DNA from 4 places in the Avibacterium endocarditidis genome. Region 1 is predicted to be linked to each of the others. Evidence: riboswitches for the same ligand, from Rfam matches in the RefSeq annotation. Region 1 holds a riboswitch; each other region holds the start of a gene.
The links. Region 1 has a riboswitch for thiamine pyrophosphate ahead of thiB (thiamine ABC transporter substrate binding subunit). Riboswitches for the same ligand answer to the same signal wherever they lie in the genome.
Positions count from the first base shown of each region.

Region 2: it holds a riboswitch for thiamine pyrophosphate, as region 1 does, so the genes downstream of both, ACNAV8_RS01700 (ABC transporter substrate-binding protein) here and thiB (thiamine ABC transporter substrate binding subunit) in region 1, are expected to answer to the same signal.
Region 3: it holds a riboswitch for thiamine pyrophosphate, as region 1 does, so the genes downstream of both, thiM (hydroxyethylthiazole kinase) here and thiB (thiamine ABC transporter substrate binding subunit) in region 1, are expected to answer to the same signal.
Region 4: it holds a riboswitch for thiamine pyrophosphate, as region 1 does, so the genes downstream of both, ACNAV8_RS07335 (ABC transporter ATP-binding protein) here and thiB (thiamine ABC transporter substrate binding subunit) in region 1, are expected to answer to the same signal.

Region 1 covers NZ_CBCSDH010000014.1:2,751-10,817, forward strand. The annotation lists gene potB (spermidine/putrescine ABC transporter permease PotB) at 1-294, opposite strand, end outside; gene potA (spermidine/putrescine ABC transporter ATP-binding protein PotA) at 281-1,396, opposite strand; gene pepT (peptidase T) at 1,605-2,855, shown strand; gene glnE (bifunctional [glutamate--ammonia ligase]-adenylyl-L-tyrosine phosphorylase/[glutamate--ammonia-ligase] adenylyltransferase) at 2,852-5,842, opposite strand; TPP riboswitch at 5,960-6,048, shown strand; gene thiB (thiamine ABC transporter substrate binding subunit) at 6,091-7,095, shown strand; gene thiP (thiamine/thiamine pyrophosphate ABC transporter permease ThiP) at 7,131-8,067, shown strand, end outside.
Region 2 covers NZ_CBCSDH010000002.1:127,175-135,241, reverse strand. The annotation lists gene ACNAV8_RS01710 (ABC transporter substrate-binding protein) at 1-891, opposite strand, end outside; gene ACNAV8_RS01705 (metallophosphoesterase) at 894-2,009, opposite strand; gene ACNAV8_RS01700 (ABC transporter substrate-binding protein) at 2,090-3,142, opposite strand; TPP riboswitch at 3,246-3,348, opposite strand; gene acnB (bifunctional aconitate hydratase 2/2-methylisocitrate dehydratase) at 3,571-6,177, opposite strand; gene ACNAV8_RS01690 (YciI family protein) at 6,292-6,588, opposite strand; gene yciA (acyl-CoA thioester hydrolase YciA) at 6,602-7,060, opposite strand; gene ACNAV8_RS01680 (septation protein A) at 7,070-7,615, opposite strand; gene ACNAV8_RS01675 (hypothetical protein) at 7,615-8,067, opposite strand, start outside.
Region 3 covers NZ_CBCSDH010000002.1:160,129-168,195, forward strand. The annotation lists gene lpxK (tetraacyldisaccharide 4'-kinase) at 1-633, opposite strand, end outside; gene msbA (lipid A ABC transporter ATP-binding protein/permease MsbA) at 694-2,442, opposite strand; gene ACNAV8_RS01835 (DNA internalization-related competence protein ComEC/Rec2) at 2,503-4,935, opposite strand; gene ACNAV8_RS01840 (REP-associated tyrosine transposase) at 5,173-5,673, opposite strand; TPP riboswitch at 5,963-6,057, shown strand; gene thiM (hydroxyethylthiazole kinase) at 6,218-7,018, shown strand; gene thiD (bifunctional hydroxymethylpyrimidine kinase/phosphomethylpyrimidine kinase) at 7,028-7,846, shown strand; gene thiE (thiamine phosphate synthase) at 7,839-8,067, shown strand, end outside.
Region 4 covers NZ_CBCSDH010000010.1:75,198-83,264, reverse strand. The annotation lists gene ACNAV8_RS07345 (ABC transporter substrate-binding protein) at 1-546, opposite strand, end outside; gene ACNAV8_RS07340 (ABC transporter permease) at 555-1,310, opposite strand; gene ACNAV8_RS07335 (ABC transporter ATP-binding protein) at 1,310-2,023, opposite strand; TPP riboswitch at 2,103-2,193, opposite strand; gene ACNAV8_RS07330 (hypothetical protein) at 2,476-2,697, shown strand; gene ACNAV8_RS07325 (YadA-like family protein) at 3,005-8,067, opposite strand, start outside.

The sequences.
Region 1 (8,067 bases):
ATATTTTTCCTTAATTTTGCTAATCATAAAGGCAAAAGGGTAGCCAATGATTAAACAAATAATGGTCGCAATGCCCGACATATAAAGAGAATTCCACACCACTTGCGCATACAGCGGTTCAAATAAACGCGTGTAGTTCTCAATGGTAAATGGTAAGGCATAAAAATCACTGCTATCACGGGTTAAAAAACTCACCGCAAGCACCAATAAGTTTGGCGCAAGCACAAAGAAAATTAACCACGCAAAAATGGTGGTAATGGTGATTTTTTGAAATCCAGAATTAGCTGTCTTCATCGTCTAACACAACCTCCCAGCCTTCGTGCCAAGTTAGGGCAACTTTTTGTCCTACGGAGTGATCAATGTGCGGATCATCTTCATTGAAGAATTCGCTAACTAACACTTTCATATTGTTATGATCAAGAATAATGCTAGATTCCAACGTCATACCTTTATAGTTACGATCAGAAACGTGTCCGATAATGGCCTTGGATTGCTCATTTTCGTCTAATTCTTCAATCACAATATCTTCAGGGCGTAAAAGCACTTTCAAATGCTGATCAGGTTGAACTGGTAAATCCGTATAGATCTCACAAATACGGCCTTCCACGTTGGCTTTTACGGTTTTTTCGCTCACGCGCTCAATCACTTTAGCGTTGAAAACATTAATTTCGCCAATGAAACGCGCCACGAATAAATTCTTCGGCTCTTCGTAAATTTCGCGTGGTGTACCATCTTGCTCAATATTCCCTTTGTTCATCACGATAATACGATCAGACATTGTTAAAGCTTCTTCTTGATCGTGGGTAACGAAAATAAAGGTAATGCCTAATTGACGTTGCAAGGCTTTCAGTTCATTTTGCATTTCTTTACGCAATTTATAATCCAATGCGGAAAGCGATTCGTCTAATAACAACACTTTTGGCTTATTTACCACCGCTCTTGCAATGGCAATACGTTGTTGCTGACCACCAGAAAGCTGATTAGGCTTGCGATCCGCCATTTCTTCTAAACGAACCATACGCAAGGCTTCCATTACGCGCGGTTTAATTTCCGCATTTGGCACTTTCTGCATACGCAAACCGAAAGCCACGTTTTCAAAAATCGTCATATGCGGGAACAGGGCATAACTTTGGAATACCGTATTCACAAAACGGCGTTCTGCTGGCACATCAGTAATATCCTGACCGTCCAGAATAATTTTACCGCCGTTAGGATCTTCTAATCCTGCAATCAAGCGTAACACCGTGGTTTTACCACAGCCTGATGGCCCTAAAATTGTCAAAAATTCGCCATTGTTAATGGTAAGATTTAAACCATTAATAATCGTTTTGTCGCCATAAGATTTGGTTAAAGAACGAAGCTCAATAATCGGCTTGGTTTGAACTGAATTTTCCACTAGCTTTGGTTTTCTCCCTAAGAAAATTGGTTGAACAATCAATGTATAGAAATAAGTGCTAATGATATAGCGAACGCCCCATAATGAAAAGCAATTAATCATATTTTGACTAAAAAAATTGCGTTGAATTTTGTTATATATCAATACCTCAAGTTAAGCGTCTAGTTAGAATAAAACGCAACGATTTTTTGCAAACGAAAAGATGATTATGGAAAACAGCACACAATATCAAGAAGGATTATTAGAACGTTTTTTGAACTATGTGAGTTTTGACACGCAAGGGAAATTTAATACCAAGCCTATTCCTAGCTCCACTGGGCAGGCAAAGTTGGCTAAATTTCTGCAACAAGAGCTTTCTGCACTCGGTTTGCAACAAATTGAATTAACGAAACAAGGTATTCTCACCGCATTTTTGCCTTCCAATGTTAGCGCTAAAATGCCGACCATTGGCTTTATTAGCCAGCTTGATACTTCACCACAATGTAGCAGCAAACACGCCTTGCCTGAAGTGATTGAAAATTATCGTGGCGGTGATATTTCTCTTGGCATAGGGGAAGAATTTATCAGCCCGGTATATCACCCATTTTTGCAAAAATTGATTGGAAAAACTTTAGTGGTTGGTGACGGAAAAACTTTGTTAGGGGCAGATAACAAAGCAGGAATAGCAGAAATTCTGACCGCACTTCATATTTTGCAGCAAAATCATCTTTCCCATTGCAACATTCGCCTTGCCTTTGTGCCAGACAAAGAAACTGGGCAGGGAATGAAACATTTTCCTTTTGAGAAATTTACTTGTGATTGGGCATATTGCCTTGCTGGAGAGGGTGTGGGCAGTTTGGGTTATGAAAATGTTAATGTCGCCACCGCTACTGTAACCCTTTATGGACGCAATATTCAAGCTGGCGTAGGCAAAGACAAAATGCGTAATGCGCTCACTTTAGCTTGTGAATTTCAAAAGGGGCTACCAGCGCAAGAAGTGCCAGAGAAAACAGAGCGTAAGCAGGGATTTTTCCATTTAGAAAGTCTAACGGGCGACATTGAGAAAGTGGAAATGCGCTACTTAATTTGTGATTTTGATGCGGTGAGTTTTGAACAGCGTAAAGCATTTTTGGCAATGATGATTGTGGATTTTAATCGCAAAAAACGTTTAAGAAAAAAAGCACAGTTAAGCATTGAAGATCAATATGGCAATATGGGCGAAGTTATCAAACAGCAACCAAAATCTATTCAGCTTGCCGATTTAGCAATGAAACAATGTGATATTGAGCCAATTCTCACCCCAATTCGCTCAGGTTATCTCGGTGCGAAATTGGCAGAAAAACAGATTCCTTGTCCAATGTTATTTACTGGCGGCTATAATTTTCATAGCAAGCAAGAATTGACCACCCTTGAAGGAATGTGGGACGCCACAAGGGTGATCGTGAAAATTGTTGAGTTAGCCAATAAAATGCGTAGCTAATCAAACAACGTCCGCCAAATTTCTTCAATGAATTGGCGTTCAGATTGAAATTCTACTTGGCTAACCACAACAGGCAAGCCAAGTAAATTTAGCTGATGAATGCGGTTGCGCAGGCTGGTGTAGGCATTTTTTAATTGCTCAGAAATTTCAAAATTTAGCACCGCACTTGTATTTTCTTCACTTTGGTGTTCCGTACTTTGGTTTTCCGTATTAGGAATTTCCGCCATTGACTCAAAAATCCGCACGTTATCCGACCAAGTGGTTAAGCTCGGGTATTTCGGCGCATAAGTCAGCACTAAATATTGGGCGATAAATTCAATATCTGTAATGCCGCCTTTATCGGTTTTAATGTTAAATTCATCAGGATTGCTATTGGCGAGATGTTGATACATTTTCTCGCGCATTGCTTTCACATCTTCCTTGAGTTGCTCAAGATCCCGTGGTGCAGTCAGCACCTTGTGGCGAATTTGCTCAAAGCGTTGGCGCAAGGCAGGCTCGCCATAAACCGCACGGCTGCGCACCAAGGCTTGTTTTTCCCAGGTCCAAGCTTCATTCAGCTGATAATTTTCAAAAGCACTCAATGAACAGCCAAGCAATCCCGCATCACCTGAAGGGCGTAGGCGAATATCCACTTCGTAAAGAATGCCCGCATTCGTATTCATACTAAAAATGCTGATGACTTTTTGAGCAAGCTTGAGATAAAACTGATTGCTATCAATCACTTTTCTGCCGCCTTGGGTTTGCCCGGTTTGGCTGCCGTCAAACAAGAACACCAAATCCAAATCAGATTTATAGCCCAACTCAAGCCCGCCCAATTTACCATAGCCAACAACCAAAAAGCCTTTTTCATTCGGAGCGAGAAACTCTGGCACGCCAAAACGTGCGGAAACCTGTTGCCACGCTAAATTCACCACCGCATTAATAATGGCTTCCGCTAAATAGGTGAGATGATCACTCACTTTCATTACAGGCAACGCTCCCAAAATGTCGGCAGCCGCTACGCGCAACAAGGTGCTTTGCTTAAATTGACGTAGGGCATCAATAAATTGTTCTTCATCATCTTGCGGTAAACGGAGCAGATATTGCTTTAATTCGCTGCGATATTCGCTAAAATGGGTAGGATTAAGCAACGCGTTGCGATCTAGCAATTCATCAAGCAAAATCGGGTAGCGCGCCACTTGTTGCGCAATCAGTTGCGACTGCGAACACAGCTCAATGAGCTGATTTAGCACCTGTGGATTTTCTACTAATAATTCCAAATAGGTGGTGCGCGTGAGAATTTTGTCCACAATATCCAACATTCGTGGCAGCAAGGTTTCATAGGCCTGATGCTGGAAAATTTGTGTCAGCAACATTGGCATTAATTGCGCCAATACACCACGCCCCCTTGTGCCGATAGGACGGCGCGCTAGCTCGATGCGGAACTGAGCAAGGCGTTGTAAGAGCGGTGCATTTTCTTCCAGTTTTATGCCATTTTGTTGCAACATCTGTTGAATGTCTTCATCATTGAGATCCGTTTCTAAAAAATCGTCCCATTGGCTATTTTCTGGCGTGGACTTATCATTTTCTTCGCCAATTAATTGGGAAAAAACCGACCGCACTTTGTGTTGGTGAGATTGCAATAACGCATAAAAATCTGCCCAGCTGGTGAGATGGTTTTCCACAATGATTGGTTGTTTTTCATTGTTCCATTGAAGGTAATGTTGTACCGCAAAAATCAGGCGTTGGCGATCCAGTTCTTTTTCTGGCAAAAGTTGCGTTTGCTTATCATCAATGGCTTGCAGCACGTTTTCCACACGGCGTAAAAACACATAGGCTTGTTGCAAATCTTGTTTTTCATTTGGGCTAAGCAGGCCTAATTTTTCTAATTCTGGTAAGAGATTAAGCAGAGAATGCTGCTGCAATTTGATTTCACGACCACCACGAATCAGCTGGAAAACTTGCACGATAAATTCAATTTCACGAATCCCCCCTGCGCTAAGTTTAATGTTATCCACTAAACCGCGGCGGCGCACTTCTCGCTCAATTTTACCTTTCATTTCGCGTAACGCTTGAATCACACTGAAGTCAATATAACGGCGATAAACAAAAGGGCGGAGCAAATTTTGCAAGTTTTTCACATTCGGATCTTGCGGATCAGCCCCCAAAATTCGCCCTTTGATCATCGCATAGCGTTCCCAATCGCGCCCTTGTTCTTGGTAATATTGCTCCATCGCGGTAAAGCTTAGCGCCAATGCACCGGCTTCCCCAAAAGGGCGTAGACGCATATCCGTGCGATACACAAAACCATCGGGCGTATATTGATCAAGGGCGTTGATAAGGCGCTGCCCAAGGCGAGTGAAAAACACGCTATTTTCAATGGAACGCCTTGCCCCTTGGGTTTCCCCATTGGCAGGGTAGGTGAAAATGAGATCAATATCAGACGAAAAATTGAGTTCAAATCCGCCTAATTTTCCCATTCCTAAAATATAAAGTTGTTGTGGGTCACCGTGCGCGTCCATTGGCGTTCCCATTTCTGCACAAGTGCGCTGATAAAGCCAATCGCGAGTAGCGATAATAATGGCTTCTGCCAGTTGAGAAAGGCGAACAAAAACCGCTTCTACGGTGGCGAGATTTAGGCTTTGACACAGGCTCAGTTTTGCCATTTCACGGTGGCGAAACAGACGCAGTTGGCGATACAGTTGGGCATCATCATTGATGCTTTCAAGCAAATCTTGCAAGGCTTGGCGATAATAGTCCTTATTTTCTAAAGTGGGGATCTGCTGCCAACATCGGTGCAAAAAGTGCGGTTGTTTTTTTAAGGTTTCTGCCACAAAATCAGACATTGCAATGCCTTGCGCCAACTTGCCAATCGGGCTCGTGGGATCATTTTTCTGCACAGCAATTTGTGTGTAAATTTCTTCATTATACTGTTCGGGGAAGTGTTGAATTAAACTCGCTGCCAGTGCTTGCAAGGTATCCTCAAGGTGGGGAACAGAAAATGCCATAGCCTATCCTTATGAATGATTAACTTATTGCTAACTATAAAGAAATTTTGAGAATTTTTAAACACATAGATTGCATTGGCAACGGAAAATTACTACACTGAAAGCCGAGCTAAAGGCTCAGATTAGTCGGGGTGCTTGATAGCTGAGATCATACCCGTGAACCTGATACAGTTAATACTGACGTAGGAAACTAATTTCTTTGCTGTTTGCGTCAATATTGCTGGTCGTTTTTTATGGAAGGAAACACTATGCAATTCAAAAAATCTTTTTCTCTTACTTTTCTTACCGCACTTTTTAGTACCCACCTTATGGCGGCACAAAGCCCGCAAAATGTGCAAGTTTACACTTATGATAGCTTTAGCGCAGATTGGGGCGCAGGCCCGAAAGTGAAAGCCTTGTTTGAGCAAGCTCACCCGCAATGTCAGGTAAATTATGTGCCTTTTGATAGCACAGGCGTGATGTTTAATCGCATTCGTCTTGAAGGAAAAAAGAGCAAAGCAGATATTGTGCTAGGCTTAGATCAAACAATGCTTGAGGAAGCAAGAAAAACACAATTATTTGCCGAAAATAGCGTACCAACGGAACAACTTTCCTTGCCAGTGAAGTGGCAAGACAAGGTGTTCTTACCTTATGATTTTGGTGCTTATGCCTTTGTTTATCATAAAGAAAAATTACCAAATCCACCAAAAAGCCTAAAAGAATTAGTGGATAACCAACAACTTCGCGTCATTTACCAAGATCCGCGCACCAGTGGTGTGGGGCGTGGTTTAGTGATCTTAATGAATGAAGTTTATGGTGATGATGTGGCGGCAGCGTGGAAAAAACTCGCTAGCCACACCGTTACTGTAGGCAAAGGCTGGTCGGAAACCTATGGCGCATTTTTAAAAGGCGAAGCGGATTTAGTGTTTAGCTATAACACATCACCGCTTTATCACTTATTAAATGATAAAGATGCCAATTACGCCGCCACTGATTTTGCGGAAGGGCAAGTATTACAAATTGAAACCGCGGCACGAATGGCAAATCACCCAAATGCTTGTGCAGATGCCTTTATGCAATTTTTGATTTCACCGCAGGCACAAAGCCAAATTTCACAAAAAAATGTGATGTTTGCCGTAATTGATGAAAAAATTGAACCGCACTTTGATGCCTTAAAACAAGCGCAGCAGAGCAAAACCACCTTGGGTAGTGGCGTCAATGCAGAGCAATTAAAACAATGGACGAACACTTGGCAAGCCAGCTTAACACAATAATTCGCCGTAACTTGCAAAAATTCCCCTTGTCGTCAATGGCTGGGGGAATTGGCGTGATTTTGCTGTTAGGCGCATTTTATCTGTTTGCCTTAAGTGCGGTGTTAAATGTTGGCAATGATCATCAATGGACGACACTTTGGCAAGATAGCTATGTGCGTCACGTTATCGCATTTAGTTTTGGGCAAGCCTTTTTATCGGCGTTTTTATCTGTACTGGTTGGGCTGTTTTTTGCGCGCGCATTTTTTTACCAAGATTTCCGTGGCAAATCACTGATTTTAAAATTATTTTCTCTCACTTTCGTGTTGCCTGCCTTGGTGGCGGTGCTAGGTTTGCTCGGGATTTACGGACATTCAGGCTGGTTGGCAAGCTTACTTTCCACCCTTGAGATTGATTGGAAACCTAATATTTACGGCTTGAGTGGCATTTTAATTGCGCACTTATTTTTTAATATCCCTCTTGCCAGCCGTTTATTTTTGCAAGCGCTCTCAAGTATTCCCAATCAGCAACGGCAGCTCAGTTCACAATTAAATATCCGTGGTTGGCAATTTATCCGTTTGATCGAATTACCTTACTTACGCCAACAGTTTTTGCCAGCGTTTACTTTAATTTTTATGCTGTGCTTCACCAGTTTTGCCATTGTGCTAACCCTTGGCGGCGGTCCGGCTTACACCACCTTAGAAGTGGCAATTTATCAAGCCATTTTGTTTGAGTTTGATTTGCCGAAAGCCGCGATGCTCGCGTTATTGCAATGCGGGTTTTGCGTACTACTGCTTGCGCTTAGCAGTTTGTTTAACAGCAAAGATCCGAGCCAGCTTAATTTGCGTCATTTTTGGCGAGAAAAACAAACAAGTGCGGTGCAAATTTGGCAAGTTTTTTGTGTCAGCAGCGTGCTGATTTTTCTCTTTTCCCCACTGCTTTATATGGTGGTGGCAGGGTTAGATTGGCAAGCGTGGCAAAAAGTGGCGGCCAATC
Region 2 (8,067 bases), on a different contig from region 1:
TTGATACACGCCCGCTTCACGCCACGGAATTTCTTGTGCTTCTTTGGAAAGTGCCCAATCCACAAATAATTTCGCGTTATCTAAATTTCTTGCGCCTTTAATAATGCTTAATCCGCCAAGAGAATAACTATCGCCCTCACAAGGCAAAATGGCTTCCACGGGCGCACCATTTTCTTTCTCCGTTGCATAACTATGCACAAATCCTACGCTCACGGCGCTTTCGCCACGCGCTAGGTTGCTGGTAACTTGGTTGCTTTTCATATATTGCGACACGTTTGCATCAAGCTGTTTTAAATATTCAAAGGCTTTTTCTTCCCCTAAAAGCTCAATGAGCGTAACAATGGCCGTGTAAGTTGTGCCTGAAAGCTGAGGATCTGGCACTTGAATTTGTCCTTTTAAGCGTGGATCGAGCAAATCTTTCCAGCATTTTGGATAGTCTTTAATACCGAGTTCAGCAAATTTTTCCGTATTCACGCCAAAGCCGAGCACAAGCATATACAAAATAGAGGTGAGATCACCTTTTTTATCCAACAAGGCTTTAAATTGTGGCATTGTTTCCGCTTGTTTTGGTGAGCGATAAGGGCTAAGCAAGCCGAGATCTGCCGCCTGATAATGCAATTCAATTGTGCCGCCATACCACGCGTCTGCTTGCGGATTATTTTGTTCCGCTTTTAACTTGGATAAGGTCGCCCCTGTGCTGTTACGCACAAATTGAGTTTGCACATTGTATTTTTTACTAAAAGTTTGAGTGATTTTCTCGCAAGTTGTGCTTTGCACACTGCAATATATTGTTAGCTTGCCTTCTGCGTGAACGGCATTAGAAAGTAGAGTAGCCGAGCCTAAACAAAGTGCGGTGTAAATTTTGCTTAAATTTTTATTTAGAAAGTTCATCATCACTCCTTTTCGTTCCCTTTCACATCAATAATAAACACTTCCGATTGCGATCCTAATCGCATTGGAATCCCCCAAAATCCATAGCCTGAGGTTACGAAAAAATGCCCGTTGCCAATTTTCTCATAACCGTAATCTAAACGATATAACACTTTTGTGATTAAATTTGCGGGAAACACTTGCCCTTTATGGGCGTGGCCTGAAACTTGAATATCAATCGGCAAGGTGGAATGTTCCATAATTTCTGTTGGACGATGATCTAACAGAAAAATCGGTAAATCCCTTTTTGTTTTATCACGGGTTTTATCAAGTGCGGCTAAAATTTGTTTAGTTTTTGGACGTGCTTTGAATAAATCATCATTGCGTCCAATCAGCACAAAACGGTTATCCACTTCTAGCGCTTGATCCATCAGAACCGTAATGCCCGCCTTGCGAATTTCTTTCGCAATGGCTTGTTGCTGACCAAAGAAATCGTGGTTGCCTAAGGTGGCATAAACCCCAAGGGGCGCACGCAGTTTCGCAAGATGTGGCTGCATTTTTTCTGCTACATAAGCGCGAATATTATCATCCATAATATCGCCTGGCAGCAAAATAATATCCACCTTTTGTTCATTCATTATTTCAGCCAGTTGATCTAACTGTTTCCCACCAAATAAACGCCCAAGGTGAAAATCACTCGCCATTCCAATGCGCAGTGGCTTGAAAGGCTTATCTAGCGTGATTTCATAATGAATTACCTGTGGCGTGTAAGCATTATACACACTCAAGCCAATCAAACTGGCTAAACCAAGGGGATAAAGCCAAGCTAAAGTGCGGTGCAATTTTTGCTTAAATTTTTGTTTTCTAAAAATAAAGTAAATCGCTACGCACACCAAACTGACAAAACTGGCAAAGAGCAAAAACGCCAAAATAAACGCGCTGGTGCGGAACATTGGGTAAATGCGCGACACAGTGAGCAAAATAATACTATTTGCGCCGAGATAAGTAATAAGGGTTAAAATTTTACGACAAACAGGACTGGTATTTTGCAAATAAAGCCAAGATAGCGTGCGGTTAAAAATATAAATGAAGAATTGTAAAAAAATAATACAAATTGCGAAAATAATTTGGTATCGCATTACGAACAGCTTTCCTAAAATAAAAAATCATAAAGAGCGGTTATTTTTAACCGCACTTTATATTTTGTCAATGGAAAAGCTTAGTCAAGCTTAATTTCTTCAATCCAACGCTTAATCAAGCGCTTACCTTCTTCATCTGAACCAAAGCGTTCAAAATCAAAGTCAATGAGTTTTAAGGTTTTTGGATCAGTGGAATTTGGTGAGGCTTTGGCGTGAATATTGGTTGGAATTTGATACATTTTTTCTTCGCGCCACGCAATTTCTTGCGCTTCAGGCGTTAATGCCCAATCCATAAATAATTTTGCATTTTGTAAATTTCTTGCCCCTTTCAAAATGCTGATGCCGCCAAGGGAATAGCTGTCGCCTTCGCAAGGTAAAATGGCTTCCACAGGCGCACCGTTTTCTTTCTCGGTGTGATAACCATTAATAAAACCAATGGTTACCGCCGCATCACCACGGGAAAGATTGGATTTCTCTGTACCACTTTTAGCATATTGAGAAATATTTTTATCTAAGGCTTTCAAATAACGAAAGGCTTCTTCTTCACCGAATAACTGTACTAGCGTTGCGATAAAGGTATAGCCCGTGCCAGTATTGCGCGGATCAGGCATTTGAATTTGATCTTTAAATTTTGGATCGGTTAAATCTTTCCAGCATTTTGGATAGTCTTTAATGCCTAATTGTTTGAATTTTTCGGTGTTTACGCCAATGCCTAACACAATAATGTAGCCAATGGAGGTAACATCGCCGTGTTTGTCGAGCAAGGCTTTAAATTGTGGCATAGTTTCCGCTTGCAATGGTGAACGATAAGGCTCGAGTAAGCCTAATTGTGCGGCTTGAAAGTGCGGCTCAATTGTGCCGCCGTACCAAATATCCGCTTGAGGCAAAGCTTGCTCCGCTTTGATTTTGGCAAGGGTTGCGCCCGTGCTGTTACGCACAAATTTGGTGTCCACGTTATATTTCTTGGCAAAAACTTGCGCCATTTTTTCGCAGACAGAATGTTGCACGCTGCAATAAACCGTTAATCGCCCTTCAGCTTGCGCATTGTGGCTGAATAAAAATAGGCTGCCTGCAGCGCAAATAGGAAGAAGCGATTTGGCTAAAAATGATGAGAGAAAGGTCTTAAATTGCATTGTCATTTCCTTATTAACAAATGATTAAAAAGTGATATTGACGAGCAAGAAAGAAATTAGAAAGGTAAAGCAGAAAATTCCGCAAAATAAAGGCGTTTGCAAGAATATGATCTAATTAGTTTCCTACGTCAGCATTAACTGAATCAGGTTCACGGGTATTATCTCAGCTTGTTTGGATATTCCATCAAGCACCCCGACTAATTCTCGTTTAGTATAGAAAGGGCAGGCTAGGGCTGTCAATGATAAAAAGGTTAAATGGCATTAATTAATGATGAAAAGATTTAATAAAAATAATGAAAAAAATTACCGCACTTTTCTTTTTATTTAGGAAAGAAAATAACTTGCATTTTTATTTTTAATAAACAGAGAAAAAAGAAAGTGCGGTGAAATTTTTTCAATTTTTCACCGCACTTTGTGATAGGCGTTGATTAAGCTGGTGCTTGGAAGATCACTTGATCGGCTTTTTGTGTATATTGATTAAGTTGATCAAAATTCATATAGCGATAAGTGTCGTCTTTGTCCTGCTGTAAATCCGCCACATAGGCTTGGTATTCTTCTGGCGTTGGCAGTTTGCCGAGTAGTGCTGCTACGGCGGCGAGTTCTGCGGAAGCCAAATACACATTCGCCCCTTGTCCTAAACGGTTTGGAAAGTTGCGTGTTGAGGTAGAAACCACGGTGGCGTTGTTTGCCACGCGCGCTTGGTTACCCATACAAAGTGAACAGCCTGGGATTTCAATACGCGCACCACTTTTACCGTAAATGCTGTAATAGCCTTCTTCTGTTAATAGACTGGCGTCCATTTTTGTTGGTGGTGCAAGCCATAGACGGGTTGGAATCACGTCTTTGAATTTGGCTAATAATTTTCCAGCAGCACGGAAATGTCCAATGTTGGTCATACAAGAGCCGATAAACACTTCGTCAATTTTATCCCCTTGCACTTCAGAAAGCAGTCGAGCGTCATCAGGATCATTTGGTGCGCATAAAATCGGTTCTTTGATTTCGTTGAGATCGATTTCAACCACCGCGGCATATTCTGCATCAGGATCAGCGCTGAGCAATTCTGGGTTTTCTAACCATTTTTCCATTGCTTTGATACGGCGTTCAAGGGTGCGCGCATCGCCATAGCCTTCTGCAATCATCCATTTGAGCAACACGATATTAGAATTGAGATATTCAATGATCGGTTCTTTATCTAATTTGATGGTACAAGCCGCCGCAGAGCGTTCAGCAGAAGCATCGGAAAGCTCAAAGGCTTGTTCCACTTTAAGGTGTTCTAGCCCTTCAATTTCTAAAATGCGGCCTGAGAAAATATTTTTCTTGCCTTGTTTTTCTACGGTGAGTAAGCCTTGTTGGATCGCATAATAAGGAATAGCGTGTACTAAATCACGCAAGGTGATCCCCGGTTGCATTTCCCCTTTGAAACGCACTAGCACGCTTTCAGGCATATCCAACGGCATTACGCCAGTGGCAGCAGCGAATGCCACCAAACCTGACCCCGCAGGGAAAGAGATACCAATCGGGAAGCGTGTGTGCGAATCGCCGCCAGTGCCTACGGTATCAGGCAATAACATACGGTTGAGCCAAGAGTGGATCACGCCGTCCCCTGGACGCAGGGATACACCGCCACGGTTCATAATAAAATCTGGCAGGGTGTGGTGAGTAACAACGTCCACCGGTTTTGGATAGGCAGCCGTATGGCAGAAAGATTGCATCACCAAATCCGATGAAAAACCTAAACAAGCGAGATCTTTTAGCTCATCACGAGTCATTGGGCCGGTGGTATCTTGCGAGCCGACAGATGTCATTCTTGGTTCGCAATATTGCCCCGGGCGAATGCCCTCTACACCACAAGCGCGGCCGACCATTTTTTGGGCAAGGGTAAAGCCTTTGTGGTTATCCGCAACGGCTTGTGGTTTGGCGAATACATCATTATCAGGTAAGCCAAGGGATTGACGCGCTTTATGGGTTAGCCCACGTCCGATAATTAATGGAATACGTCCGCCTGCGCGTACTTCATCTAATAACACATTGGTTTTTAAGCTAAATTCAGCCAAAACTTCATCGCTATCGTGCTTGCAGATTTTGCCTTGGTATGGGTAAATATCAATCACATCGCCCATATTGAGCTTGCTGACATCTACTTCAATTGGCAATGCTCCCGCGTCTTCTAAGGTGTTGAAGAAAATAGGGGCAATTTTTCCGCCTAATACCACGCCGCCTGCGCGTTTATTCGGAATGTAAGGAATATCTTCCCCCATAAACCACAACACTGAGTTAGTGGCAGATTTGCGTGATGAACCTGTGCCGACCACATCACCCACATAAGCGAGCGGATAGCCTTTTTCTTTTAACGCATTAATTTGTTGAATTGGCCCAATGTTGCCGGCGTCATCAGGCTGAATGCCTTCTCGTTCATTTTTCAGCATTGCTAAGGCGTGTAAAGGAATATCAGGGCGCGACCACGCATCTTGCGCGGGGGAAAGATCGTCCGTGTTGGTTTCGCCCGACACTTTAAATACGGTAACGGTGATCTTTTCATCTAATTTGGGACGTGATAAATACCAGTCTGCATTCGCCCAAGATTCAAGAATTTGTTGCGCGTAAGGATTGCCTTGTTTGGCACGTTGTTCTACATCGTAGAAATTATCGAACATTAAAAGGGTGGAAGAAAGGGCAGTGACGGCATAAGGGGCGAGGGCTTCATTATCAAGGGCTTGCAGCAAGGGTTCTATATTATAACCACCTTGCATTGTGCCCAAAATTTGCACCGCACTTTCTGGGCTAATCAATGGCGAATGGGCCGTGCCATTGACAATTGCAGCAAGGAAGGACGCTTTGACATAAGCTGCTTCGTCCACCCCTGCTGGCACGCGGGTTTTAAAAAGCTCAAGGAGATAATCGGCTTGCTCAGCAGGGGGATTTTTTAATAATTCGATAAGCTGTGCGGTTTGTTCAGCATCTAATGGTTTTGGTACAACACCTTGTGCCGCACGTTCATCAATATGTTTTTGGTAATTTTGTAGAAAGTTTGACATTGTGTTTCCTCTTATTGCTTTTATCGTTAGGGGTAGCACTTTTCTTGTTTTCACTTTCTTGCGTTAAACAAGAAAAGTGCGGTGTTTTTTGAGAGAATTTTTGCGATTTTTTGCTTAGAAAACTTTCTTAAATGGCTTAATAATCACCTCGCCATAAACGCCAGCTTCCACATAAGGATCTTGGCTTGCCCATTGTTGTGCCGCTTCAAGGCTGTCAAATTGGGCGATTACTGTTGAGCCAGTAAATCCAGCTTCACCGGGGTTTTCGTCATCAATGGCAGGATTTGGGCCTGCAGTTAAAAGGCGGTTTTCTGCTTGTAATTGTTTTAAACGTGCAAGATGTTGTTCACGCACCGCAAGGCGTTGAGCAAGGGTATTGGGTTTGTCTTGAGCAAAAATAACGTAATACATAGTTTCTCCTTTTTTAGGCTTCATCAATTAACGCAAGGGCTTTTTCTAGCTCTGGGTTATTTTCTCTTGGAACAACACGCGGTCGTCCGTTGCTATCTACTGCAACAAAGCTGAATACGGCTTCGGTTACGCAATAGCGTTCACCAATGGGTTCGCTGGATACTTTTTTCGCCCACACTTCAATTTTAATTTGCAATGAAGTGCGTCCCACTTTCACGCAGCGGCCGTAGCAACATACCACATCGCCCACAGAAATCGGGCGGATAAAGGTCATACTATCCACCGCCACGGTAACCACACGGCCGTGCGCAATTTCTTTGGCTAAAATTGCACCGCCCATATCCATTTGCGACATAATCCAACCACCGAAAATATCGCCGTTGGCATTGGTATCAGAAGGCATCGCAAGGGTGCGTAATAACAATGTGCCTTGTGATTGGCGGCCCGTTTTGGTTTCAATAAATGCAGACATAATGTTTTCCTATTGTTCTTTATTCTCTGTTTTTGGAAGATAACGATAAATATAAACGCCTGTTGCGACTGTTGCAACAAGGCTAAGTCCAATAATGCCGAAGGTTTTGAAATCTACCCAAAGATCATCGGAAAAATATTGGCTGATGATGATATTTAGGATCATACAAAACAGAAAAAATCCTGCCCAGCCTAGATTTAATTTATTCCAAACGGCATCAGGCAGTTGAATTTCTTTGCCTAATAATTGCTGAATGAGCGGTTTCTTAAAAATCACTTGGCTGATGATTAATGCCAAGGCAAACAAGGCATAAACTACCGTTACTTTCCATTTTAAAAATTCTAATTCGTTGAAATAAGCGGATAAAGCGCCAAAAAAAACCACCGCACTTCCCATAATGAGCTGTTGTTTTTCAATTTTGCCGTATTTCAGTTTCAGCACCACAAGCTGAATTATTGTCGCAATAATCAAGGCGATGGCCGCTTCACGAATGCCGACTAGTTTATAAACAGCAAAAAAAACTAAGAGCGGTATAAATTCTAAAATTTGTTTCATTATTGTTGATCCTTGCGCATAAATAAGGTGTAAAAGCGATAAGTGAAAAGTAACGAGAATACGCCAACCACAGCGCTTAAAAATAACATTACCACATCAAAAACAAGGTTATCGCTCAATGAAGAAATGCGTCTTACCACAAATGGCAGCACCACATAAATTAACAAACAATAAATAAACAGCGGCGCAGCGCGTTTCACGCCACTTAACCAGCTATTTTTCAAGGCTTGCATAATGCCCACGGGCTGAATCAGATATTCTGTAGAAGCGAGGCTTAAGCGTACAAAAATAAAAAAGCCGAGTAACATCGCCACCAAAGAGAGGATTGAAGGGGATTGTCCTTGTAAAATGGCAAACAGACTTTCTACCAAGCCGATCATTAAGGGAATAAACCCAATCACACTCACTGCCACCACGCCAGCAAAACGTTGTAAAGTTAACACCGCACTTTG
Region 3 (8,067 bases), on a different contig from region 1:
TAATGTCATTACCGTTTGGCTAAAAGGCGTTTCTGCGCCGTTATTGATAATCCAATCGACAGATTTTAAACGGCAAATTGGCTCACGCAGTGGCCCTGCGGGCAACACAAAACCATTACCAAATTGGCGCTGCGCATCAAGCACCACAATTTCTTTATCGCGTCGCAATTTATAATGCTGTAAGCCGTCATCGCTAATAATCACTTGGCAAGGAAAATGCGCGAGTAAATGTTCTATCGCCCGCTGACGGTTCGGCGAAATGCACACGGGGGCATTGGTGCGTTTGGCGATCAGCAAGGGTTCATCGCCCGTTTCAATGGGGTTATCCTGCACGGCAACTAAACGCGGGTAATGGGTGGCTTTGCTGCCGTAGCCGCGAGAAATCACCCCCACCTTCACCCCTTGTTGCTGTAACTGCTGTACTAGCCAAATCACCACTGGGGTCTTTCCATTACCGCCTACAGACAAATTCCCCACGATCACTACAGGCACAGGGGCTTTGTAAGAAGCCAAAATGCCGCGCTGATATAGCCACGCACGCAGGCAAGTGATGAGTAAAAATAACAGGGCGAAAGGTGATAATAACCACTTCAGCGCCTTTGCCAAAAGGTTGGATTGATACCAAAAACTCATTATCACCTCATTAAAATGGATAGATTGGTGTACGCGGAAAATTCGTACACCAATATAGTATTAATGATTAAATTGCATTTGATGTAGCTGTTTGTAAGCACCATTTAATGCGAGCAACTCTTGATGCGTGCCACGTTCTTTGATTTCACCGTGTTCAATCACCAAAATTTCATCGGCTTTTTCAATGGTGGATAAACGATGGGCAATCACTAAAACCGTGCGCTCTTTTTGCAATTCTTCAAGCGCCGCTTGAATTGCACGTTCAGATTCTGTATCCAATGCAGAGGTCGCTTCATCTAAAATCAATACAGGGGAGTTACGCAACAAAGCACGAGCAATCGCCAAGCGCTGACGTTGTCCGCCTGATAAACTTGCACCGTTTTCGCCAATCACGGTGTCTAAGCCATCTTCTAATTTTTCAATAAATTCCATTGCGTGCGCCGCTTTAGCCGCTTTGATAATATCTTCACGGCTGTATTTATCCGCCGCAGCATAGGCAATATTATTGGCAATGGTGTCATTAAATAAATGCACTTGCTGTGATACCACCGCACAGTTTTCACGCAGATTATTCAGCGTGTAATCTTGAATATTCACGCCATCAAGGGTGATTTCCCCTTGTTCAATCTCATAAAAACGCGTAACCAAATTGGCAATAGTCGATTTTCCTGAGCCAGAACGCCCCACCAATGCCACCGTTTTGCCTTGCGGAATGTCAAAAGAAATATGATTTAACGCAGGGTGATCTTTGCCTGAATAGCTAAACGTAACGTCTTTGAAAGAAATATTTCCTTTGGCTTTTTCCACTTCATACGTGCCGTTATCCTTTTCCGTTTCCATATCTAAAATAGAAAACAGGGTTTGACAGGCTGCCATTCCGCGTTGAAATTGTGCGTTCACATTGGTGAGCGATTTCAACGGTCGCATCATCGCCAACATTGAAGAAAACACCACCGTGAAAGAGCCTGCCGTTAGGTTTTGGCTCATAATTTCTGGCACGGTTGCCAAATACAACACCGCCGACAGGGCGAAAGAGGCAATAATTTGCACCACAGGATCAGAAATGGCATCTGCCACCATCACTTTCATTCCCTTGCGGCGCATATCATTACTCACTTTATTAAAGCGTTCTTCTTCAATTTTTTGTCCACCGAAAGACAGCACCACGCGATGTCCTTTCAGCATTTGTTCTGCGGAAGACGTCAGCTCCCCCATTGAGTTTTGCATATTTTTACCTAACTCACGGAATTTTTTCGATACCATACGAATCAGCACCGCAATAATCGGCCCAATCACAAAAAGCACCAAAGAAAGCTGCCAACTGGTATAAATCATCACGCCAAGTAAAGAGATAATATACGCCCCTTCACGCACAATGGTCACCAAGGATCCTGATGAAGAATTGGCGACCTGTTCGCTATCGTAAGTAATGCGCGAAAGCAATTTGCCTGCGGAGTTTTGATCAAAAAACGGCACAGGCATATACATTAAATGCTTGAATAAACGGCGGCGAATGGTCATCACCACTTTGCCCGAAACCCAGCCTAAACAATAAGTTGAAACAAAACTTGTTACGCCACGCACAATAATCAACAGCACCACCACCACAGCCATTATGCGTAAAAAGCTCACGTCCGCTTTACCAAAACCGTCATCAAGCAACGGTTTAAGCATTTGAATTAATGCTGCGTCCGCCAATGCATTGAAAACCAATGTAACGGCGGCGGCAATCAACCCCATTTTGAAAGGGGCGATAATCGGCCATAAGCGTTTGAACGTTTGCAACGTGGTTAAGTCTTTATCTTGCATAATTTCTTCATTTCAGTTAAAAAACTGCGCCATTTTACCTTTATTTTGCCAACAAGCCAATTAATCCCCGATACTTAATCCCCTATACCAAGGGGAAAATTCCGATCTTGCGGTATAAATTTTTATCTGTTCGGGGAAAAATAACAGGCTGATCTGCCCAAAATCTGCCGTATTATACACCGCACTTTGTTGTGCTTTTAGGCGCTCTAATACCACGGAATGGGGAAAATGCCACGGATTACCACGACCACTAGAAATCAAGGCGATCTTAGGTTGTGTTGTTTTAAGCAAATATTCACTGCTAGAGGTTTTACTACCGTGATGCCCTACTTGCAATATCTCTATTTTTCCTGCTAAATCAGCAAATTGCCGTTCTGTTTGGCTATCAGCATCACCAGTTAAAAGCACTTTATACTGCCCATCATCAATCAACAACACGCAAGAATCTGGATTTTCTGCACGCTTACGGATCTTTTGTGGGGAAAGCGCGGTAATGCGTAATCCTTGCCATTGCCATTGTTGCCCCTGAAGACAAAAAGTGCGGTGCGTTTTTCGCTCGATTTTTTCCGATGACGTAATAAGCATTGCATTGGGATAAGCCCGCAACACCGCTTCAGCTCCGCCTGCGTGATCATTGTCGTCGTGGCTTAAAATAAGGTAATCCAGCACAATGCCCTGCCGTTGCAAATAAGGCAAAATTTCTAGCGCAGCCATACTTCCCCCACGCCACGCTGCGCCCGTATCATATAAAATGCCACGCTGATTTTTCACCAATAATGTTGCCAAGCCCTGCCCTATATCTAAGGTTTCCAATCGCCATTTAGGCACATTTATCTCTTGCCACGCCAAATTCATCAGCATTATTCCAAGTAACCCAGCAAAAATAGGTTTCATTTTTTGTAAAAATAACGGACTGGGCAATTTTTCTGCATTGAATAAAATTTTCTTGTTTCCTGCTAAGATCGGTTTTTTCGCTACTTTTTGCGGCAATTTTTGCAAATAAAGCACATACCCCAACCCCAAAATGAGCAACAAAATGACGATCCATTGCGATTGATTTTCTGACAAATCCATCCAATTCCCTTGCCATTGACTGAGCAACGCCGTGATTTTTTCTGCTAAATAATTCGCCCCTTGCCACGAATTAAACGCCCCTTGGCTCAACACTGCAAACAGCACCATTGGCACAAGACATAAACTAAACACTGGCACGGCTAACAGGTTCGCCATCATTCCCGATAAAGACATTCCGTGAAAAAAATAAAGCTGAATCGGGGTAAATAAACACAACAAACCGAGTTGTAGATGAAACAAGGAGAAAATCCAGCGCAGGATTTTTTTCACCCACTGATTTTTAATGGGATAAATTTGCCATTGGATTAAATCCAACGGCACAAGTTGATACCACAAAATCAGGCTTGCCACCGCCCCTGCGGAAAGCCAAAAACTAACGGAAAGTAACATCAGCGGATCCCATAAAATGAGCAATGTCACCACACATTGGAAATATTGCCAAGGCGTATAATAACAGCGTAACACTCGGATCAGACATACCAATCCCAAAGCAAGTAATGCCCTTAAGGTGGGAAGAGAAAACCCAGCCAACTGGGCATAAATTAAAGCAATAAAAGCACCGCACAATAATGGCAAAATTGCCCCGATTCGATGCGTGGGCAAGAAAAACTGTGCCGCTCTGGCAATAGCAAAGCCAAACAACATCGCCAAACCAATATGCAATCCAGAAATGGCAATTAAATGTGCCGTATTGGTTTTCTGATAAATTTGCCAGTGTTCTGCATTAAGCCACGCCCGTTCGCCAAAGCCCAGCGCCAACAATAAACCTTGCATTGGTAAGTCTTGGGTCTGCTGAAAACTGGCCTGCAATAATCGGTCTCGCCACGCTAAATCTTGCGAAATTTGCACCGCACTTTTTACTCTGCCATAGGCAGTGATACCTTGTGAGAAATACCATTTTTGCCGATCAAAGCCCCCTTGATTTAAACGGCTTGATAAGGGTTTGAGCAATAATTCTGCTTGCCAAATTTGCCCTACTTTAATTTGCTCTGCTGCCTGATTTTCCAAATTTTTCTCTGAGTTTTGCCATTGCAAATATATTCGCTGGCTAGGCAAATTTTCCGCCAATTTCCCAGTGGCAATCACCGTTTGATAATCTTGCTGATGTAAGATTTTCTCGATCTTAATTGGAATGCTAATCTTGTTTAAACTGGCGCTCTGCTCCGCTTGGGTCAAAATTTGCTGAGCTTGATGATGAAAATAGCCCAAGCTCAATACAAAAATCACGCCGTAAACCAGCCCTTTTGCGATTTTATAGTAGTCGAAAAGATAGGCTGTCAAAACAGCTAAGATCCCAATTCCCACAGTGCAAAGCATTAACTCAACACTAAGCAATAAGGCTTTCGACACATAAAGCAAACTCAAGCCTGCGCCAATCACCAGCCATAAAATCACATCTAATTTAAGCGAAAATTTCATTCTTACATAAAATGACAACTTACCATTACAAATAAAAATATGATGAAAAAAGCACCGCACTTTCGCAATCTTGTTAAACAATTTTTGCGATCTTGCTCGCATAATACCATCATAACAACACCTCGTAGGGTGGGCTTTAGCCCACCATTTTGGATTGAATAACCTTGTCCCCAATTCATAAAAAACGGTGGGCTAAAGCCCACCCTACGCTCTATGCCACTCCGATTACACCTTTTATTAACTACCCCAATTCAATGGAAAAAATCCTCTTTCAACATCTCTTCGAAATGAGGAAAACGGCCAATCTTTGGGGGCATTAACATAACCGTGTTTAACGGGATTGAAATAGATATAGTCTAAATGATTGTTCAAATCTAGTTCATCACGGATACGATGCTCCCAAAATCGTCTTTGCCATATTCCGGCTTCTCGCTTTTTTATGCGACTTTGGTTCTCATTGCGATACGCCTTTGGTAATAATTTCGTAAATATCGTTTTAAAAAAAGCAATACGCTTAGAATAATTATCATCATCCTGTGGTAATTGCATTATGAAATGCAGATGATCAGGTAACACACAGATTGCGATGGTTTCAAAGGGATACTTTCTCATTGTTTCTTGATAGGCTTGCCGTAATTTTTCTATATGCTGAGTAAGGTAACATTTTGTACGATCTTGCAATGTCAATGTAAAAAAATAACACGCGCCTTTTGTAAAATCTCTCCGATAATTTGGCATTATTTCTGCCCCTCTCATAAGAAACGTAGAAACGTAGGGTGGGCTTTAGCCCACCATTTGGGATTGAATAACCTTGGCCATTGCCAACCCTGATAAAAATGGTGGGCTAAAGCCCACCCTACGCCTACAATTAAAAATAAAAATATGATGAAAAAAGCACCGCTCTTTCGCAATCTTGTTAAACAATTTTTGCGATCTTGCTCGCAAAACGAAAAAATACTTTGCGCAAAATGCGGAAATTCTGAATGGTGAGATTGTGTTTCTGCCTATTTCTTTGTAGAGTGAAGCTATTAAATAGTCGGGGTGCTGCTTTGTGTAGCTGAGATGATACCCGTTGAACCTGATCCAGTTAGCACTGACGTAGGAAACTTATTATGCAAAATCGCAATATTTTTAACCGCACTTTATTCTTCCCTTTTCTATTTTCAAATCGTCACTCCACAACATCATTCCCTATCACATTGATTTTATAGATGATTTTTTATTATAAAGGCAATGGGACTGGGCTTTTTTTACGCTTGATTTTTATTCATAGGAGAAAAAAATGGACTTTAATTTAATCACGAAAATTCGCCAAACCAATCCTTTAATCCACAACATCACCAACATTGTGGTGGCAAACTATGTAGCGAATGGGCTGTTAGCCTTAGGCGCATCACCAATTATGGCAGATGCCGAAGAAGAAATGGCGGATCTTGCTCAATTTAGCGCTGCCTTGGTGATTAACATTGGCACGCTCGATCCTTTCAAAGTGAAAGCTATGTTGGCGGCTGGTAAAGCTGCGAATAAAGCAGGTATTCCTGTGGTGCTTGATCCTGTGGGCGTGGGGGCAACGCAATACCGTAAGGACGTGGTGGCTGAATTACTGAGTAAAGTAAAATTCACCGCTATTCGTGGCAATGCCGGGGAAATTGCCCAGTTAGCAGGGGTGAATTGGGCGGCGAAAGGTGTGGACGCAGGGCAAGGTGAAGGCGATGTGGCACAAATTGCCAAACTGGCCGCGCAACGTCATCAATGTGTTGTGGCAGTGAGCGGTGCGGTAGATTATATCAGCGATGGCGTGCAAGTGGCGACCATTGATAACGGCACGCCAATGTTTCCTAAAATCACAGGCTCAGGTTGTTTGCTTGGCGCGGTGTTAGGGGCTTTTTTAGCGGTCGCCCCAAGCCAACCTTTTAATGCGGTAGTACAAGCCAGTACAGCCTATGCGGTGGCAGGGCAACTGGCTGCGAAAGACTTAGGAAGCACAAAATATGGGCAATTTTACACCGCACTTTTAGATCAACTTGGTGAACTCAATGATCAACAAGTGGCGCAATTCGCACAGGTTCACATTGAAAACTAAGGAGCAACAATGACTCATATTGCACAAGCCCTGACCATTGCTGGATCAGATAGTGGCGGTGGTGCGGGTATTCAAGCCGATCTGAAAACCTTTCAAATGCGTAATGTATTTGGAATGAGCGTGATCACCGCTGTTACTGCACAAAACACCTTAGGCGTAACGGATATTCATTTAATCCCCCTTAGCACCATTAAAGCGCAACTCAAGGCAATTGTAGAAGATTTCACGCCCAATGCGGTAAAAATTGGTATGCTCGGCACGGCTGAAATTATCCAAACCGTGGCCGCTTTTTTGCGTAAGCACCCATTTGCGAATGTGGTTATCGATCCGGTGATGATCGCCAAAGGGGGCGCAAGTTTATTGGAACAATCGGCAATTCAAGCAATGCGTGAGCAACTATTGCCTTTAGCCGATGTGCTAACGCCAAATCTGCCTGAAGCACAAGCCTTAACAGGATTAAAAGCTGAAGATCGACACAGTATTACGCAAATTGCTGAACGTTTACAACAGATGGGTGCAAAAACCGTAATTATAAAAGGTGGCCATCAGCAAAACAGCGGAAGTGCGCTATGCCAAGATTTTATTTTCACGCCGACAGAATCTTTTGTCTTGGAAAGCCCACGTTTTAACACGCCGCATACCCACGGCACAGGCTGCACTTTTTCCGCTTGCTTAACCGCTGAACTTGCCAAAGGGCAACCGTTGGAGCAAGCCTGCAAAACTGCCAAAGCCTTTATTACCAGCGCCATCACGCACCCTTTAAATATCGGACACGGACACGGCCCAACCAATCACTGGGCGTATTCACAGGAGCAAAAAAATGGATAAATCAATTTTACGCTGTTATTTAGTGGCGGGTACACAAGATTGCCGTCATCTGCCCGACTATGCCAATAACCCACAACAAACCTTATTAACACGTTTAGAACAAGCGCTAAAAGCGGGGATAACCTGTTATCAGTTTCGTGAGAAAGGGCAATTTTCTTTGCAAGATCCGCAAAAAATTGAACAACTTGCCCGCCAATGCCAAGATTTATGCCAACAATATA
Region 4 (8,067 bases), on a different contig from region 1:
ACGAAATGCACCAATAACCGCATCGACTTGTCCGCTAAATAATGCGGGAGAAAGCGACCAATTCACGTTCACTAATTCCACATCATTTAAAGAAAGGTGGGTAGATTTCAACATTGCACCAAGTAACGCATCTTCAAAACCACTCACGGAATAACCGATCTTTTTCCCTTTTAAATCGGCAATCTGTTCAATACCGCTATCTTTTAGCACCACAAGGCTATTTAACGGCGTTGAAATTAAGGTGCCAACACGCACCAGCGGCAGCCCTTCTGCCACTTGCATTTGCAGCTGTGGCTGATAATCCACTGCTAAATCTGCCTGCCCTGCTGCCACTAATTTAGGGGGCATTGAAGGATCAGCGGGCTCGATAATCTCAACCTGCAACCCATTTTCCGCAAAAAAGCCTTTTTGCTGTGCCACAATAATGGCGGCGTGATCGGGATTAACAAACCAATCCAGCAATAAGGTTAATTTTTCTTTGGCTTGCACGCTAATGCTCATACCTAAAGCGAAAATTAAACTGCATAAATACCATTGTTTTTTCATTTTTTCTCCTAACGTAAATGACAGACCCAAGGAATAATGCGGTGAAGCAATTTATCTATCACGAAATACAGCAAGAGTGCGATAACCACCAAAATAAACAACGCCGCGAACATTAAGCTAATTTGAATTCGTGCATTGGCTTGCAACATTAAATAACCAAGCCCTTGTGATGATCCTACCCATTCCCCCACAATCGCTCCAATAGGGGCAACGGAAACCGCAATGCGCAAGCCCGAGGCTAACGCAGGCAAAGCGGCAGGTAAGCGAACCTTAAATAATAATTGCCTTGATAAAATTCCCATTGTTTTAGCCAGCTCTAACCATTGCTTTGGGGTGTTACGCAAGCCGTCATAACAAGCGGCGGTAACTGGGAAATAAATAATCAAAATAGTCATCGCAATTTTTGATGCAATGCCATAGCCAAACCAAAGCACCAATAATGGCGCAATAGCAAAAACAGGGATCGCCTGCGAGGCAATTAAAATGGGCAATAAAAAGGCTGAAAGTGTTCGTGAAGAAGCCAGCAATAAGGCTGAAAGCAAACCAAATAAAAATCCAAGCACCAGCCCTAATAAAATTTCCCATAAAGTAATTTTGGCGTGCATAAATAATAAAGCCCATTGTGAAGACACTTCATTTAGCACGGCAACAGGTTCAGGCAATAAATAATGTGGGATCGCAAAAATTGAAATCGCCCCTTGCCAGCACAAGGCGAAAAATAAGGTCATTATCAATGCTCGAAATAGGCTTTGCCACGACAACATTAATGTTCCCCCATTAACTGCTTAAATAAATATTGCTGTAATTGCCATAATTTCTCTTGCGAAAAATCTCTTGGCGCTTTGCCTTGCGGGCAAATGGGCGGTGAAAGCTGAACGGGTTGTTGGTGCAAAATATAGATTTTATCCGCTAGCAATAAGGCTTCTTGTGGATCGTGGGTGATAAGCAACACAGTTTTATCTGCTAATAAATGATGTGAAAGCTGCTGTAATTGCAAGCGGGTTACGGCATCTAACGCGGAAAAAGGTTCGTCCATTAAAATAATCTCTGCATCTTGCATTAGCGTTCGAGCCAACGCCACGCGCTGCCGCTGTCCGCCAGAAAGCTGATAACAAGGCTTATGCAAATGTTGTTCCATTTTCACCGCACTTAATAAAGTGCGGGCTTTTTCTTCCGTTTTTTTCGTTTTGCTATGAGTAAGATGCTGATAAAGCTGAACATTATCTAAAATAGACAGCCAAGGATACAAACTATCCTGCTGTGCAAGCCAAGCAATTTTGCCTGAACACTGAATGCGCCCTTGCACAATCGCCTGATTTTCTAACCCTGCAATGGCACGCAATAAGGTTGATTTTCCCACGCCTGATGCACCAAGCAACGCCACCCACTCCCCTTGTGATACGCTAAAATGAAAATGCTCAAACAAAGGTTGCTCAGCAAAACTGAGTTTAAGATCGGAAATTTCGATGGCTTTCATCGTTCATTCACCAATCAACGTAATGGAAAAAAGCCGTTAAAAATAAAAGAAGTGAGGTGAGAATTTAATAAGAAAAGAAGCGTTTGCATAATTAGTTTCCTACGTCAGTATTAGCTGTATCAGGTTCACGGGTATCATCTCAGCTTAAACAAGCACCCCGACTAATGCAAAACAGTGTAGCGGAAGTTCAAATAAAAATCAAAGTTTACAGACCAAAAAATTATATTTTTATAATATAACAAGAAATATTTAAAATTTATTTAAATATTGCCATCTTATGCTAAATAAAAGTCAATAAAATAACTATAACCCATTGATACACTTAATCTTTTCTCATACTGGTCGGAGAAGAATAAATATTGACTTTACTATTTAAAAGAGTATTCTGTATTACGAGTCAGACAGTATTGACTCATCTTTTTACAATTAAAATAACAACAAAGGAGTTCATTATGAAACTTAAATCTAAATTAGTATTAGGCGCTATGGCAGCATTCTTATCTTCACAAGTGCTTGCTTCCGCTGGTCAACCTGTACCTGTAGATCCTAGTGAATATGATGGTGTTGGTTGCACTAAAGAATATGAGCCAACTCCATATAAAAAGAAAGATGGTACAGTAGTGACTGCTCCTAACCGTTGTGTTGCTGCAAAATGGGCATCTGAAGGTTTATAATATACTGTTGTAGTATGTAGAAAGCCCTGTTAACCAAGGCTTTTTTATTGTTCATTATTCTTATAAACTTTTACTTACTCCTTAATTTTAAACATAAGAAAAACTCCTCTCCCACTTTAACAAAGTGGGATTTTTTTATCTTTAGTAAAATAATGTCGCCTAAAATTCTTGTGAAAAATCAATCTTTTTGTCTTTATCAACCTTACAAATCATAGCAATCTTTACCATTACCTGCTAATCAATATATAAAAAATCCTTCCCCCTAAGGGAAAGGATTTTTATTCTAACAGTTAGTCAAGTAACGAAACTACCATTGATAGCCAACACCCACAGAGCCACCAAAGTCTCCACGAGTATTTGCATTACCTGTTAATTTCAAGATAACTTTACCATTATCACTTGCTCTTGAATAACCTACGGCAATAGCACCTTGTCCTTTATAAGTACCTGCTGCTGCTGCTACCATTGATTTACCAGGCATATAAACCTGCGGTAAACCAGCTGTCGCAGTTGCTCCTGCAATACCTGCACGAAGGTCTTTATTAAGTTTATTGATGTTATTGTTAATGTTACCAACAGCACCTTTTAACTGTCTTACATTCACAGCATCAGTATCATCTTTACCATCTGCTACATTAGTAATACGGTTACCGCCGTTATTCAGGCCATTAGTTGTCAAACTTACTGTACTATTATTGCCAGCTGCATTTGGACCACTAATTGTTACACCATTACCTTGAACAGTTGTAGAGTTTCCTGCTGCATCTGTCGTAGTGACGGAATTTAGACCTTTAAGATCCTTAGCAAGTTTAACTGTTAACTTAGCATTCTTACCATCTTGTTTTGCAACAACACCGATGTTGTTATCAGTAAGATCATCTGCATCAGTTACACCACCCACAATTTGAGTTGTGTTATTTAATGTCATTTGAGCATTACCAACATCGCCTTGGTATTTGATGCCATCATTTAAGGTAGCTACTTGTTCAGTATTACCATCTGGTTTAGTGTAAACAATACGAGTTTTGCTCTCGCCATCTTTACCATCATTACCAGCCAGTCCTTTTTCGCCTTGTGCAACGGTTACACCGGCATTTGAACCATCTTTACCAGCAATACCGATAGAACCATCTTTGCCATTAATTGCAATACCTGGAGCACCATCTTTTCCTGGAACACCATCTTTGCCACCAACAACAATTGAGCCTCCATCAGCACCATTGATTGCTACAGCATCTTTGCCATCAGCACCTTTCACACCAATAGAGCCAGGTTTACCATCTTTACCACCAATAGATACTTCGCTATTTAAGGCAAATTGGATCTCATTGTCTTTTACAGTTGTAATGATATTTCCATTAGGGTCAGTAAATTTAACTGTTTCCCCTAATTTAACATTATCATCACCACCATTATCTGCAGCAATGTTAAAGCCTTTATTAACTAATGCATCTGCAGTGTTGTGTAGATCACTTACATTAACTGCATTATTAGCCACTTTACTTCCATCTTTACCTGCTTCTGCAAGTTGATCTAAGAAGTCCGCTTTATCAGCAGGAACTGGCTTACCATCTACAGTTGGACTAATGTCTCCAATAGATGTACCTACATTCGCTAATTTAGTCGGAGAAGTAGTTGAACCATCTGCGCTATTCATTGATGCAATGACATCACCCGCTTCAACTTTCGTACCACTACCATCTTGCTTAGTATTAAATGAACCATCTGCCTGTTTATACACTTTATCACCATCTTTGTTGGTATAAACCACTGGTAATTGTGCATTCTCAACCACTTTTTGAGAGTTCACTTTCAAGTCATAGTGAATATGACCATCTTCTGGTTGAGGCTGAGGACGACTTACATCAATTGTACCATCAGAAGACTCGACTGTTGTTGTCGCTGCCGCAGCGGCTTCTCTTAACTGTTTCACATTAACTGCATCAGTATCATCTTCACCTGCTGCAACGTTGGTGATTTTATTACCACCATTGCTTAAACCATTTTCAGTTAAACTTACATCTGGTTTAGTTGGATCAGAATTAGTAATAGTAATGCCATCTTTATTAATGACTGTGTTATCACCATCCTTACCGAATTTAGCAGAATCTAAGTCTGTCAGATCTTTAGCCATTTTCACAACTAAAGCTCCATCTTCCACATCAACACGAGTATTAGCATCTGTTGCTGTTGCGTCATTACTTAAACCACCTTTAATTTGTAAGGTTTCATTTAGTTTTTTCGCAACAGTGTCAGAACCATTACCTTGGAAGATTAAGCCATCATTCAAGGTTGCAACTTCTTCTTTTTCGCCATTTGGTTTTTCGTAAACAATACGAGTTTTGCTTTCGCCGTCTTTACCGTCGTTACCATCTAGGCCTTTTGCACCTTGTGCAACGGTTACACCAGCATTTGAGCCATCTTTACCAGCAATACCGATAGAACCATCTTTGCCATTAATTGCAATACCTGGAGCACCATCTTTTCCTGGAACTCCATCTTTGCCACCAACAACAATTGAACCGCCGTCTTCACCTTTGATTGAAACGCCATCTTTACCATCAGAGCCTGCTACACCGATGGAGCCTGGTTGGCCATCTTTACCTACAGTAATCTCATTACCTAAGCCAATTTCTAACTTATGGTTACCAGCATCTGCAGTTACAGTGATACCATCAGTACCCTTAAGCTGAATTTGTTTACCTAATTCTTGAGTAACGGCATCGCCATTATCGTCAGTTAAACCAAATCCTTTTTGCGTTAAGTTTTCAGTGAGTGAATTTGCTGTATTACGTAAATCACTTACATTTACAGCGCTATTTGGCTTACTTACAGCTGCTTTTTCTAATGCTTTTGTGAAATCTTCATCATTTTGAGGATCAATCACACTTTTCACATTATCCAAAGTCTGCGGTTTCGCTGAACCATCTTGTGCTACTAATGATGTACCTGCTGGCGTAGCTGGTTGCGCACCTTCTTTTGGCAAGCCATTTTCTAAATCACTTGCTTTATAGAATGTATCACCTACTTTCACTAATGGATTACCTTGTTCATCAGTATAAACAACTGGTAAACCAGTTACATCAATATGGTAAGAATGAACGCCATTCTTGCTTGTAACAGTAGAAACTTTTGTATTCGCACCATCAACCACTTGAACAGTTTCACCTAATCTAACAGTTTGTGCATTACCGTCATTAGTTTGTAATTTCCAACCTGTATTAATTAAGTTATCAGAAACATTTTTCAAATCTCCGATATTAGCTGCGTTAGTTAATGTAGGATCATTATCTTCTAATGAAGAAATATCTTTATCTCCCAAACCACTTGCAACATTTGTGATTTGATTTCCACCATTATTTAAGCCATCTTTCGTTAAGCTTACAGCTTTTTCTGGAGTACCGTTATTGATAGTCATACCATTATTAGTAATCGTTGTAACCGGATTATCCGATGTTGGATTCTCTGGGTTACCAAATGTTGCACTAGTTAAATCTCTCAATGCCTGCGCCATTTGGATCACTAATTGACCATTGATGCTATCTACACGTAAATTTTTATCTGTTACCGCTGCATCTGATGCTAAACCACCATTATCAGTTGCTTTTCCAGATAGTTTTAACGTGCTATTTAGTTTCTTATCAAGAATCTCACCAGTATCACCTTCAAAGCGTAAACCATCATTTAAGGTTGCAACTTCTTCTTTATCGCCATTTGGTTTTTCGTAAACGATACGAGTTTTGCTCTCGCCATCTTTACCGTCATTACCATCTAGGCCTTTTGCACCTTTCTCTACTTTTACGCTTGCTTGACCATCTTTACCATCAGCACCATCTTTGCCGTTTACGCCATCAACACCATTAAAGACAATCGCGTCTTTAGTGATTGTTGTACCATCACGACCATCAGCACCTTTGACTCCGATAGTTCCATCTTTACCATCTTTACCGCTTACGCGAACATCACCAGAAAGTGAAACTTCTAAACGGCGAGCATCTTGATCTGCATCTTTAGCCGTTACTGTAACCCCATCAACACCTTTAATTTGAATTTGTTTACCTAATTCTTGAGTAACTGAATTACCGTTATCATCAGTTAAACCAAATCCTTTTTGAGTTAAAGAATCAGCAGTATTTTTCAAATCACTTACATTGACAGCACTGTTTGGTTTGCTGTCAGCAGCTTCTTTTAATACTGTTGAGAAATCTTTATCCGCAGTCGGAGTTTCAATTACACTCTTCACATTATCCAATGTTTGAGGTGTAGCAGTACCATCTTTAGAAACTAAAGTCGTTCCTGTTGGTGTCGCTTCTGGTGCATCTTGGTTAACAACACCATCTGTAACATCGTCAGCTTTATAGAATTTATCGCCTACTTTCACTAACGGATTTCCATCTTCATCAGTATAAGCAACTGGTAAACCGGTTACATCAACATGGAATGTATGTTTGCCATTAGCATCAGTTACCGTTGAAACTTTGGTATTTGCACCATCAACCACTTGAACAGTTTCACCTAATTTAACTGTGCTTTCAGTACCATCATTAGTTTGTAACTTCCAACCAGTGTCCGTTAAGTTTTTAGAAACATTCTGCAAATCACCAATATTAGCAACATTTTTCAATGTATCGCCTTCGGCCTCTTCAAGTTTAGTATCACCTAAACCACTTTCAACACCCGTGATTTGGCCAGCAGGATTATTAATCACAATCTGGTTACCTGCAACATTCTGAGTAGTAATTGCACCTGTTGAACCATTTACATTCACACCAGATTTATTTTCTACCCCTTTATTATCAACAGGATTATTACCAAACACAGCGCTGGTTAAATCTGTCAGCTCTTTAGCCATTTTCACAACTAAATTACCTTCATCATCAACATCAACTCGGGTATTCGCATCCGTTACATCTTTATCTTCGGCTAATCCACCTTTAACAGTTAAAATTTCGTTAAGTTTTTTCTCAACAACTTTGTCACCGTTACCTTTGAATTTCAAGCCATCAGTTAAGGTTGCAACAGTCTCTTTGTCACCATTTGGTTTTTCATAAACGATACGAGTTTTGCTCTCACCATCTTTGCCATCATTACCAGCAAGTCCAGGCTCACCTTTCTCAACCTTCACGCTTACTTGACTATTTTGTCCGTCTGCACCATCTTTGCCGTTTACGCCATCAACACCGTTGAATACGATTGCATCTGGTTTCACAACAACAGATTTACCATCCGCACCATCTTTACCATTGGTTACAGTAACCTCTTTAAACTCTGGTGCCTCTGCTACTTGAACTTCAATTTTACCGTCTTTCACAACAGTACGAACATTCTTAGCTGTAGTAGTTACATCATCTGCTGCCCCACCAACGACTT